DNA from 3 places in the Agrobacterium sp. 5Ca39 genome. Region 3 is predicted to be linked to each of the others. Evidence: riboswitches for the same ligand, from Rfam matches in the RefSeq annotation. Region 3 holds a riboswitch; each other region holds the start of a gene.
What was found. A riboswitch is a leader RNA that binds a small molecule or an ion and turns the genes downstream of it on or off. The one in region 3 is predicted to bind cobalamin.

Region 1: it holds a riboswitch for cobalamin, as region 3 does, so the genes downstream of both, ACZ47E_RS16415 (ABC transporter substrate-binding protein) here and bluB (5,6-dimethylbenzimidazole synthase) in region 3, are expected to answer to the same signal.
Region 2: it holds a riboswitch for cobalamin, as region 3 does, so the genes downstream of both, nrdH (glutaredoxin-like protein NrdH) here and bluB (5,6-dimethylbenzimidazole synthase) in region 3, are expected to answer to the same signal.

Annotation. Positions count from the first base shown of each region.
Region 1 is NZ_AP026437.1:569,202-573,373, reverse strand. It holds gene ACZ47E_RS16425 (ABC transporter ATP-binding protein) at 1-448, opposite strand, end outside; gene ACZ47E_RS16420 (FecCD family ABC transporter permease) at 445-1,473, opposite strand; gene ACZ47E_RS16415 (ABC transporter substrate-binding protein) at 1,470-2,501, opposite strand; cobalamin riboswitch at 2,661-2,894, opposite strand; gene ACZ47E_RS16410 (GNAT family N-acetyltransferase) at 3,020-3,898, opposite strand; gene argE (acetylornithine deacetylase) at 4,123-4,172, shown strand, end outside.
Region 2 is NZ_AP026436.1:2,564,044-2,568,215, forward strand. It holds gene ACZ47E_RS12530 (ABC transporter permease) at 1-518, shown strand, start outside; gene ACZ47E_RS12535 (ATP-binding cassette domain-containing protein) at 518-1,300, shown strand; gene ACZ47E_RS12540 (nucleoside triphosphate hydrolase) at 1,297-1,926, shown strand; cobalamin riboswitch at 2,059-2,282, shown strand; gene nrdH (glutaredoxin-like protein NrdH) at 2,581-2,802, shown strand; gene nrdI (class Ib ribonucleoside-diphosphate reductase assembly flavoprotein NrdI) at 2,814-3,212, shown strand; gene nrdE (class 1b ribonucleoside-diphosphate reductase subunit alpha) at 3,200-4,172, shown strand, end outside.
Region 3 is NZ_AP026436.1:1,233,527-1,237,698, reverse strand. It holds gene ACZ47E_RS06070 (NAD+ synthase) at 1-462, shown strand, start outside; gene ACZ47E_RS06065 (glyoxalase superfamily protein) at 735-1,112, opposite strand; gene ACZ47E_RS06060 (TolB family protein) at 1,305-2,135, shown strand; cobalamin riboswitch at 2,206-2,388, shown strand; gene bluB (5,6-dimethylbenzimidazole synthase) at 2,509-3,201, shown strand; gene ACZ47E_RS06050 (DUF2865 domain-containing protein) at 3,407-4,172, opposite strand, start outside.

The DNA.
Region 1 (4,172 bases), on a different replicon from region 3:
CGATATGCAGTCGCTGGCGCTCACCACCGGAAAGGTGGTGCCAGCTGCGCTCCGCCTTGTCGGCCATGTCGACATTATCGAGCGCGGCCTCGACGATCGCGTCGTCATGCGAAGACCACGCCGAAAGTGGACCGAGATAGGGCGTGCGCCCCAATTCCACCGCCTGTCGTGCCGTGATGCGCTCGGTGGTTTCGGCCTGCTGCTCCACAAAAGCCAGCCGGCGAGCGAGTTCACGCCGTCCGAGGGAGGCGAGCGGATCGCCGCCGAGCATGACGTGACCCTGGCGCGGCTTGCGGATGCCGGCCAGCATGGAGAGCAGCGTGCTTTTACCGGACCCATTCGGGCCGATTATGCCGAGAAACTCTCCGGAGCCGACATCGAGCGAGACACCGCGTACGATGTCGATATTGCCTGCGCGAAATTTCAGGTCATGAGCGGATAGCTTCACGAACGTCCCCTCTTCTGTCCGAGGATGAAGGCGAAGGCGGGCGCGCCGACGAGCGCGGTGATAACGCCGATGGGCAGCACCTGCCCGGGAATGACGATGCGGGAGAGAATATCGGCGATGATCATGAATACCGCACCGGTCAATGCTGTCACCGGCAGCAGCAGCCCATGGCGGACGCCGACGAAGATGCGTGCCGCGTGGGGAATGACGAGGCCGACAAAGCCGATGGACCCGACCAGCGAGACCATCACCGCCGTCATGATCGCCGAAACCGAGATCAGTACTGCATAGGTCCGCCGCACCGGAATGCCGAGCGAGGCGGCCGCCTGCCCGCCGAAGGCGAAAGCATCAAGCGCCCGGGCGTGCCAGAGGCAAACCGCAAGACCGGCAACACTGACCGGCAGGGCCAGCCACACATCCGGCCAGCGCACGCCCGAGAGGTTCCCCAGCAGCCAGAACATGATACCGCGCGCCTGTTCGGCATTGGCGGATTTGGTGACGATGAAGGACGTCATGGCATTGAACAGTTGCGAACCGGCCACCCCGGCCAGGATGATGGCACTGTTGCCGTGCCCTGCACGCACCGCCAGAAGACTGACAAGCGAGAATGCGACGAAGGCACCGATCAGTGCCCCCGCCGGCATTGTCAGAAAGCCCGCCCCAAAGCCGAGAAGGGCCACGCCCACCGCTCCGGTGGAGGCCCCCGCGGAAATACCGAGAATATAGGGGTCGGCAAGCGGGTTGCGCAGCAGCGATTGCAGAACCGCGCCGGCAAGCGCCAGCGAAGCCCCGCAGCAGGCGGCCACGACGGCGCGGCTGAGACGATAGCTCCACACAATTCCCTCATCCAGCGGCTCCAGCGGATAACCGGCGTCAAACACCCGGTTGGCGATGGTTTTCGCCACCACATCGAATGGAATGGCGGTTTCGCCGATGGCCGCCCCGGCCATCAGCGCGCCGAGCAGCAGGGCGAGCGCGGCAAAAACCAGCCCTCCTCTGCCGAGATGGATTGAAAACCCGCTCACTTGGCGAGACCGGCAGCCGAAATTGCCTCAGCCAGCGTTTCAATGCCTTCGATCGTCCGGATGGTCGGGTTCATCGCCTGGGCATCCATCTCGAAGACGTGACCTTCCTTGACAGCTGGCATGATGCTGGCCACGGGATCGGTGGCGAGGAATTTCTGCTTGACGGCGATGTCGTCAGCCGGGAAACGGCGGCGGTCCATCTTTCCGGCCACAATCACCGAAGGATTGGTCTTGGCGATGGTTTCCCAACCGACCGTTGGCCATTCTTCGTCGCTCTCGATCACATTCTTCAGGCCGAGCGCCGACATGATGTAGCCGGGCGCGCCATTGCGGCCCGCCACATAGGGATCGATATCCAGTTCCGCGCTGGAGAACCAGAACACGGCGGAAAGCTTGCCGTTTGCGGAAGCAATCTTCGCGCGGGCAGCCTCTTCCCTTTTCTTGAGATCATTGACCACTTCTTCGCCGCGATCCTGGACGTTGAAAATCTGCGCAAGGTCGCGGATTTCCTGATAGATCAAATCCATTGTGAAGCCGGTCTTGCGCACGCCGTCGCCGCCCCCGGAATTGTCCTTGCCCACGCAATCTGCCGGCGAGGTGTAAACAGGAATGCCGAGTTCGGCGAATTGCGCCGGCGTACCGACAACGCCCTCGGGGCCGATCTGCCACTGGAACTGTGTTGTGACGAGGTCCGGCCTCTTTCCGACGACGGCCTCGAAGCTTGGATCATTGTCGGCCAGACGCTCCACCCTGGAATTGGCCTGCTCATAGCCCGCAAGGACCGGGCCGATCCACAGGGCCGTGCCAACGACCTTGTCGGCCAGCCCGAGCAGATAAAGAACCTCAGTCGTGCTCTGGCCGACGGAGACGGCGCGGGCGGGCGGCTGCTTGAAAGTGATGTCGTGACCGCAGCTTTTGATTGTCAAGGGATATACCGTTTCCGCAGCATTGGCGGTGGCGGCGGGCAGAACTGCAAGCGTAGCAGCGAGAAAGCCGGCGCGGACCGGCAGGCGTCCAGAATGAAACATGTGTTCTCCAATCGAAATGAAATCGCTTGTTCCAGAGCAGCGGCGTCAGAGCGCGCAGCAACCACGGAACGTCTTGTACGGAGAACGGTAACAGGACGCAAACCAAATGTTATGAAATAACATTACAATCTCCTCTTCCGGGCTTCCCCGCCCGTAACGATGGTTTATATTTTGACGGCAGGTCTCCTGACTCACGGATTTGCGCCTTTCATCTGCCTTCCCGCATTCCGGAGAATGCAGTGGCATGACGCCATCTGCGTCACGAGGATGAGCGGCAATCCGCTTACAGTTGCGGGGGCAGCCACGGCATTGGGCGATAATCATCACCCGCACCGTGTTCCCTATTAATCCCTTCGCCTTTCGGCTGCAGGAACCGTCGCTTTCTCACATAAGGGTCAAGGGGCAGTGCGTCAATCATCAAAGCATGTTTCTAGCGCAGCGGAACGCATCGCGTCGGGCGACGCCCGAAACAGGACCACCACATAATCAGTCGAATTGAGGCGGTTCAAAACTGCGCTTCAGCACAGCGATGGACCCGCAAGGGCGAAAATCCTCGCCGGACCCGAACCCGCAGGCTGCGGCGCCTGTTTCGACATGGTGGTAAGAGTTTCGATCACGACCAGGCCGGATTGCGTCAGAAAATCGGTCAATACGCTCTGGTCTTGCACGGCATCCAGACGGACGAGCTGATCGTCCAGATCGGCAAAATGCCGACTCACCAGCGCGACCGCATCTTTCTCCTCAACTGCGACGACCGGACCGACGATGTGACCTCGCCCGGCCGCCCGCCGCAGCGCGAAAGCCACCAGACGATCGACCTCGAAAAGGCCATAGCCAGTATTGTCGCGCAGAAGACGTTGCAGCACGCCCCGCCTCGATACGCCCAAAGCCACCCGGTCAATCGTCACGACCGCCGACAAATGATCTTCCGAGAGGGGCTCGATCCGTTGCTTTCTGCCAAGCCCCGGTGTCTGCACGGGGGAGCGCGCCCTGCCCCTGAACAACTGCACCTTTTCCGCATCTCCGGAAAAGCCGAGCCCTGCAAAAAGACGACGTGACACGCCCGTGGCGTTCAGCCGCAAGACGGTTGCCGGGTATTTTGCCAGAAGCTGCCGCACCAGCCAGGGCGCCACGCCACGCCCCTGCAGACGTGGCGATACGATGACCATGCCGAGCGTCGCGAAACCCTGATCATAGGGAAAGAGCATCGCTGTCGCGACAACACGGTCGATCTCGTCCAGCGCAGCGAGACCGACACCGCATTGCCTCAGGAAACACCATTCATTGGCGTGATAGCGCCATCCGACCGCCATGGAGAGGGCGTGCAGACGATCTGCCTCCACATCGGCAATATCCACGGTCCGCAACTCGAAACTATCGACTTTGAGCAGCTCCATCGCAAACGGCTCTCACTCCCTCCAGCGCGGGGAACCAGCGTTCCCGGCGTCCAAGCCATGACGTCCGAGGATAACGAGCCATGCCAGCACGAATTTTCTGAAAGCACTGGAAGGACACAACAATCTACCGAAATACCTCGCTTTTCAGCAGATAAACGCCTTCGGCCGTTCTAAGCTTTTGCAATGAGCAATGCGGCCATCATAACGGGCCAATGGGGACGACCATGAACGCAATCGAAATCCTTGAGCGTCTCGTCGCCTTTCCGTCAGTGGT
Region 2 (4,172 bases), 1.3 Mb from region 3:
AGGCACCGATCCTGCAATTTTTCGGCGCCAATCTTCGTATAGGCAATGCGGTCTTCACCTACGGCGTCATCGCCATGGTTCTGCTTGTTGCTCTGCTCTGGTATGTCCTGAACCGCACCGCCTGGGGCCGCCATCTTTATGCCGTGGGTGACGATCCGGATGCCGCAGAGCTCGCCGGTGTCAATGTCAAACGTATGCTGACCACTGTTTACACCCTGTCAGGCCTCATCTGCGCCTTTGCCGGTTGGGCTCTCATCGGCCGCATCGGGTCGGTTTCGCCGACTGCTGGCCAATTCGCCAATATCGAATCCATCACGGCGGTGGTTATCGGCGGTTTATCACTGTTCGGTGGACGCGGCTCCATCATGGGCATGATCTTCGGCGCCCTGATCGTCGGCGTCTTTTCGCTCGGCCTCAGGCTTATCGGGACAGACCCGCAATGGACCTATTTGTTGATCGGCGTCCTCATCATCTTGGCTGTCGCAATCGACCAGTGGATCAGAAAGGTAGCAGGCTGATGACAAAAGAACCCATTCTCACAGCACGCAATCTCGTTAAGCGCTATGGCCGTGTAACGGCCCTGGATCACGCCGATTTCGATCTCTATCCGGGCGAAATCCTGGCCGTGATCGGCGACAACGGCGCCGGAAAATCCTCTCTCATCAAGGCGATTTCAGGCGCGGTTACGCCCGATGAGGGGGAAATCCGGCTGGAGGGCCAGCCTGTGCAGTTCCGTTCGCCGATTGAGGCGCGCAAGGCGGGTATTGAAACCGTCTATCAAAACCTGGCCTTGTCTCCTGCACTTTCCATAGCCGACAATATGTTTCTTGGCCGGGAAATCCGTAAGCCCGGCATACAGGGCAGCCTCTTCCGCGCGCTGGATCGTCCGGCCATGGAAAAATTCGCCCGCGAAAAACTGTCGGAACTCGGCCTGATGACGATCCAGAACATCAATCAGGCGGTGGAAACCCTCTCGGGCGGTCAGCGCCAGGGCGTCGCCGTGGCACGTGCAGCCGCCTTCGGTTCCAAGGTCGTGATCCTCGACGAACCGACTGCCGCGCTTGGGGTCAAGGAAAGCCGCCGTGTCCTGGAACTTATTCTCGACGTGCGTTCCCGCGGCCTGCCGATCGTTCTGATTTCGCATAACATGCCGCATGTTTTCGAGGTTGCCGACCGCATCCATATCCATCGGCTTGGCAAGCGCCTGTGCGTCATTAATCCGAAGGACTATTCCATGTCGGATGCCGTCGCCTTCATGACCGGCGCCAAGGAAGCACCGAAGGAAACGCTTGCCGCATGACGCTGAAGCTTGAGACGATCGTCGAAGAGGTTCTTCAGCGGGCAGAAGGCCACTCCCGTTTCATCGTCGCGATTGCCGGTCCCCCTGGGGCCGGCAAATCCACGTTGGCGGATGCTCTTTGCGACGCCTTGCGCGCACGGGGCGAAACGGCCGCCATTCTGCCCATGGACGGCTTCCATATGGACAATGGCATCCTCGAAGAGCGAGGACTGCTGCCAAGGAAGGGTGCGCCGGAAACATTCGATGTGCGTGGCTTCCTCGATATCGTCTCCGCCGTTCGCAAGGGCGGGCAGGAGGTGCTTGTCCCGGTGTTTGATCGCTCCCGTGAAATCGCCATTGCGTCTGCCCGTGCGATTGCTCCGGAAACACGCTTCATCCTCGCCGAGGGCAATTATCTGCTGCTGAACGAAGCGCCCTGGACAAACCTTTCCGGAAGCTTTGATCTCACTATCTTCGTGGGTCCGTCCGTCGCGGTGCTGGAAGAGAGGCTGCGAAACAGATGGCTGGGTTATGGTCTCGATGCAGCTCAGATCCACGCCAAGCTTTTCGCAAACGATCTTCCCAACGGGAAGAGGGTGATCGAAAACGCCCGTCCCGCCGATATCCATATCGATATCTGGGAATAGATTAAGATCTTCATCTCCCGCGCGGTGTGTCCGGCCTGCCGTTAAGTCATTGTTGACCATGCGTTGAATCTTTTTGATCCACAGGGCGGGGCTTTTGTGTGTCTATTTATTGACGAGAAAATTTCCTCATATACTATATGTGGTGTTCGAGGTTCTTCCGATTCGCAAGGATTGGGAGCTAAGACGGGAATTCGGTGCGTGACGCCATCGTGGTGAAGCAAGGCCGAAACTGCCCCCGCAACTGTAAGCGGCGAGCATCGTTCCGATTTGAGTCACTGGAGCTGAGCGCTCCGGGAAGGCCGGAATAGATGTTGTGACCCGCAAGTCAGGAGACCTGCCTTGAGCGCAAACGTCCACGGGCGGGGTGTCCGGAGGAAGGTGTAGACGCAGATGATTTGCGTGCGCCCTTTTCTGCCCCCTCCAGAACAAGCTTCGGGGTGAAGTCATGCCAGTGCATATTTTTGAGTTGCTACGCTCGTCTGCGTAGGGAGTGATTTTTCTGCGGCTTTCAGCAGTTCCAGGAGAACCCAGTCGGATTTCCCAAGGAAACTCCGAGAGAGCACGCCCCACCTGAATGACAAAACCACCGCCGCCCGATTGCGATTGCAATCGGCAACGCTTTGCCGCGTCCAAAATGGCTTCGAAAGGGAAATTATGACCATCACCGTTTACAGCAAACCCGCCTGCGTCCAGTGCACCGCCACCTATCGCGCACTCGACCGCATAGGCGTTCCCTATGAGATCGTCGATATTTCCGAAGATGCTGACGCTCTCGATCATGTCCGTGGTCTCGGTTACATGCAGGTTCCGGTGGTGGTTGCCGGTGAACGCCATTGGGCGGGGTTCCGGCCGGACATGATCGGCTCGATCGGCTGAGGCGGCAGGCGATGGGTCTGATCGTCTATTATTCCAGTCGTTCCGAAAACACCCATCGTTTCCTTCTGAAACTGGGGCGGCGGTTGCTTCGCCTGCCGCTCGGCGCTGAGGATGACGTGCCTCAGGTGTCGGAACCCTATGTGCTCGTCACGCCCACCTATGGCGGCGGCGGCACCAAGGGTGCCGTGCCGAAGCCGGTCATCCGGTTTTTAAACGAGCCCTCCAACCGCAATCTCATTCGCGGCGTCATCGCGGCGGGAAACACCAATTTTGGCGCAGCTTTCGCATCCGCCGGAGATATCGTCTCGCGCAAATGCGCAGTGCCGTTTCTCTATCGCTTCGAGCTTCTCGGCACTGAGGAGGATGTCGCCAACGTCAAACATGGATTGGAACGATTTTGGACACGCTGACCGCTAGCGCGCTGCGCAAGGACACCAAACAGCCAACAGCCGCAAGCCAGACGCCGCTCGATGCAGGCCTGGACTACCACGCGCTGAACGCGATGTTGAACCTTTATGACGAGAACGGAAAAATCCAGCTCGACAAGGATCGTCTTGCTGCCCGTCAATATTTCCTCCAGCACGTCAACCAGAACACGGTGTTTTTCCATAACCTCAGGGAAAAGCTCGATTATCTGGTAGCGGAGGGCTACTACGAACAGGAGGTGCTGGACCAGTATTCCTTCAATTTCGTTCGTGACCTCTATGACGAGGCCTATGCCCGGAAGTTTCGCTTTCCGACCTTCCTCGGTGCGTTCAAATATTACACCTCCTACACGCTGAAGACTTTCGACGGAAAACGTTATCTGGAGCGTTACGAGGATCGCGTCTGCATGGTGGCGCTTTCCCTTGCGCGCGGTGATGAGCAGCTGGCACGCAATCTGGTCGACGAGATCATTTCCGGCCGCTTCCAGCCGGCGACCCCGACGTTCCTGAACGCGGGCAAGAAGAGCCGCGGCGAGCTGGTCTCCTGTTTCCTGCTGCGCGTGGAAGACAATATGGAAAGCATCGGCCGCTCCATCAATTCGGCGCTGCAGCTCTCCAAGCGTGGTGGCGGCGTTGCCCTTTCACTGACCAATATTCGCGAGGCTGGCGCGCCGATCAAACAGATCGAAAACCAGTCCTCCGGTGTCATACCCGTGATGAAGCTACTGGAAGATTCGTTTTCCTATGCCAACCAGCTCGGCGCCCGCCAGGGCGCGGGTGCTGTCTATCTGCATGCCCACCACCCCGACATCATGCGTTTCCTCGATACCAAGCGTGAAAACGCCGACGAAAAAATCCGCATCAAGACCCTGTCGCTCGGCGTTGTCATCCCCGACATCACCTTCGAGCTCGCCCGCAACAACGAGGATATGTATCTGTTCTCCC
Region 3 (4,172 bases):
AACAAGTCGGAGATGTCGGTGGGTTACGCGACGCTTTATGGCGACATGAATGGTGGTTTCAACCCCATCAAGGACCTCTACAAGATGCAGGTCTATGCCATTTCCGCCTGGCGCAACGCCCATGTGCCGCCGGGCGCGCTTGGCCCTTCCGGCGAAGTGATCCCCGCCAACATTATCGCCAAGGCTCCATCGGCCGAATTGCGCCCCAACCAGACCGACCAGGATTCGCTGCCGCCTTATCCCGTGCTGGACGATATTCTTGAGTGCCTTGTCGAGAAGGAAATGTCGGTCGAGGAAATTCTGGCGCGCGGCCATGATGTGGCGACCGTGCACCGGGTGGAGCATCTGCTTTACCTCGCCGAGTACAAGCGCCGGCAATCGGCTCCGGGGGTTAAGATCACCAAGAAGAACTTTGGGCGCGACCGGCGTTATCCGATCACCAACCGGTTTCGTGATCGGTAGGGCGTTTTGGAAAGGCGCGTTTAACGCCGTCCCTGCTTAATGAATTGGGCAAGCGCATTGTGAGGCGGTGCGGCATATTTCTTCTCCCCACCGGGGAGAAGGTGGCCCGAAGGGTCGGATGAGGGGGCAACCCCTCCGTATATCACGAAGCTTGCTTGCCCCCTCATCCCGCTGCCGCGGACTTCTCCCCCTCGGGGAGAAGAAACAAGTGTCATGGGCTCGATCCACAGCGGAGCGTCTTGATTGGCGCGGAAAACTCCGCGCCGCTCACCTCAAATAACCTGCCCCACATCGATACGATTGCCGTCAGGGTCTTCAAACACAAAGGCCCTCAGACCATAATCCTTGTCCTGCAGGCCCTTGATGATGCGCAAGCCCTGGCTCTTGCAGAGCGCATGCAGCGCGTCCACATCGCTCACCATCATATGCGCCACATTGAAGGGCGCTGCCTTGTGGCTGGGCTGCAATGTCAGGTGCAGCTCGGCATTGCCCTGTTTGAGGATCATGAAGCCCACAGGGTTGCCGTTTGCGAAGGTCTTTTCGAAGCCGAGCACGCCGACATAAAAATCATGGGCCTTTTCGATATTCTTGACAGGAAGCATGGCGGCAATCCGCCCGAAGCGGATGCCGTGATCGGCGATGGTATTCATCGCGGAACCTCTGATCTGGGAGAAACGGGGCGGGCCGCGGACGGTGCCGGGGCGCTGGCGTTTTTTCCGGTTTGAATTTGCAGGACGGTGCCTGCCGCCCTAGGATCATAATCGAGGCAATGGTGGATGCAAACGGAATGTCTGCGTCACCAAGCGCTATGAATGAGAACACGGACCCGCCCGGGAGGCAGAATGCGCAGCTCCATCGAAATCTTCAACATCCGCACCCGGCAGATGCGGGTGGTGTGGCAGACGCCCGATCTTTTCGAAGCGCCGAACTGGTCGCCGGATGGACAATATCTGCTGTTGAACAGCGATGGGCTGCTTTATCGCCTGTCCCTTTCCGGTGATGCGTCGCCACAAAAGGTCGATACGGGTTTCGCAATCCAGTGCAACAATGACCACGGCATTTCGCCTGACGGTTCGCTTTATGCCATTTCAGACAAGGTGGAGTTCGGCAAAAGCGCCATCTATCTCCTGTCATCGGCGGGCGGCGCGCCGCGGCTAATGACAAGGAACCTTCCTTCCTACTGGCACGGCTGGTCACCGGATGGGAAAAGCTTCGCCTATTGCGGCATTCGCGATCAGATTTTCGATATCTATTCCATGGACATAGACAGCGGCGTTGAGACACGCCTTACCCATGGTGAGGGCCGCAATGACGGGCCGGATTATTCGCCTGACGGCGCGTGGATCTATTTCAATTCCAGCCGCACCGGACGGATGCAAATCTGGCGGGTGCGGGTGGATGGCTCAGCCGTGGAGCGCATCACCGACAGCTCCTATGGCGACTGGTTTCCGCACCCGTCACCAAGAGGGGACAAGGTTGTCTTCATTTCCTATGACGGCGACGTATTCGATCATCCCCGCGATCTCGACGTGCGGGTGCGGCTGATGGATATGGATGGCGGCAATGTCGAAACGCTTTTCGAGCTGTTTGGCGGGCAGGGCACGATGAACTCTCCCAACTGGTCACCTGATGGCGACGAGTTCGCTTATATCAGATATTTTCCGGTGGAATGATGAAGGTAAGGTGCGGCAGGCCACATTGCCGCACCACCTGCACGGCACTTGTGTTCGCAAGCTTTTTTGCCCATAGCTTCACCCGTCAGGTGCCCGCCCTTCGGCGGGAGAATCGGGAATCCGGTGAAAAACCGGAACGTGCCCAACGCTGTGAGGCGGATGCTCTTTTTCTCATGCCACTGGAGCAATTCGGGAAGGCGAAACGGGGCGGATGAAGCTTAGTCAGAAGACCGGCCTGGCAGGATGGACCGAACCGCGCGGACGGCGGCAGGTTGCTGGAAAGCGAGTTGTCGCTGCAAACCTCCCATGGTTTCGGCACCGGCCCGCCCCGCATTGTTAGGGATAAACGATGCAGACCGAACCGCCCGTCGCCATGCCGCCCGACTCCAACCCGTTCGATCACGCGCTTTCACCCGCCCGCCCGTTTTCCGGCGAGGAGCGTGAGGCCGTCTATCGTGCCATCGAAACCCGCCGCGATGTGCGCGACCAGTTCCTGCCGGACCCGCTGCCGGATGATCTCATCGAGCGCCTTTTGAGGGCGGCGCATTCGGCGCCCTCGGTCGGTTTCATGCAGCCGTGGAACTTCACCCTCGTCACCGATGGCGCCGTGCGCCAGGCGGCATGGGTGGCCTTCAGCCGCGCCAATGAAGAGGCGGCGGCGATGTTTACGGGTGAAAAGCAGGCGCTTTATCGCAGCCTGAAGCTCGAAGGCATCCGCAAGGCGCCGCTCAGCATCTGCGTCACCTGCGATCCGACACGGGGTGGCAAGGTGGTGCTGGGTCGCACCCATAATGCACGCACGGATGTCTATTCCACCGTCTGCGCCATCCAGAACCTCTGGCTCGCGGCCCGCGCCGAAGGCGTCGGCGTCGGCTGGGTCAGTATTTTCCATGACAGCGATATCAGGGCCATTCTGGATATCCCCGATCATATCGAGATTGTCGCCTGGCTGTGCCTCGGTCGTGTCGATACGCTTTATACCGAACCGGAACTGGCGGTGAAGGGCTGGCGGCAGCGCGTGCCGCTGGAAGAGCTTGTGTTTCGTAACCGCTGGGGTGGGGTGTAGACCCGGAGGCCTGCGAACAGGGCGGGACGTTGCCGCGCATTTCTTCTCCCCGCCGGGGAGAAGGTGGCCCGAAGGGTCGGATGAGGGGGCAACGGTAGAGATTTACGGAGAGCTTGCCCCCTCATCCCGCTGCCGCGGACTTCTCCCCGCCGGGGAGAAGAAACAAGGGGCACGCGCTCGCACCATTCCGCGTGCAGAAGAGATTTCACTGCTGTGGCTGGATACCCTTCAGCGCCGGGTTCTTCAGGTCGATCTTGCCGGTCTGGTCCGGCAGGAATTTGGGCCCGATGACGCGCACTTTTGTGTCGTTCGGGTCATAGTCGCGCTCAGGAACAGGTTGTTCCGGCGGCTTTGCGGCCTGCTGCTCGGCGGGCTTTGGGGCCTTGTCACCTTGCGGCGATGGAATGGTGGTGATGCTGGAATAGGGCTTTTCGGCTTCCGGCCGCGACGCCTGTTCCTGCTTTTGCATCTCCTCGTGATAGGCGGCCATGTTGCAGGCGCAGCCGGGCGCTTTCGTTGAGGCATTGCGATAGGCGAAGGCGGTCGGCAGATCCTTGTAGGGTTTGCCGGTTTCAGCGGACACCATGTCTGCTGTTTCCTGATCCGTCATGGAGTGGAAATAGAGCTCCGTCTCGGTTCCCGGGCACATTTTCTGGCACTGCTCGGCCTGGGCGCGAAAATCGAGTGGCGAGGCGTTGGAGGCGATCGGGAAGAATGAGCCGTCGCAGGTGCGCACGCAGAGTGTGCGAAGCCCGCCCTCCGCGGCGGCGTTGGGGTAAGGGGAAAGGCCCGCCTGTCCCGGCTCACCGCCATTCTGCCTGAAGGCATCGGGATAACGCGTCACATCGGGTGCAGGCGATGCTTGACGGTTCATCTCCTCAGCGGGGGTGCAGCCATTGGCATCGAGGGCGGCAAGAATGCGCTCGCGCCTGGTATCGCCGTCGTCGCTCCTCGCCGCCGCCATGGCGTCG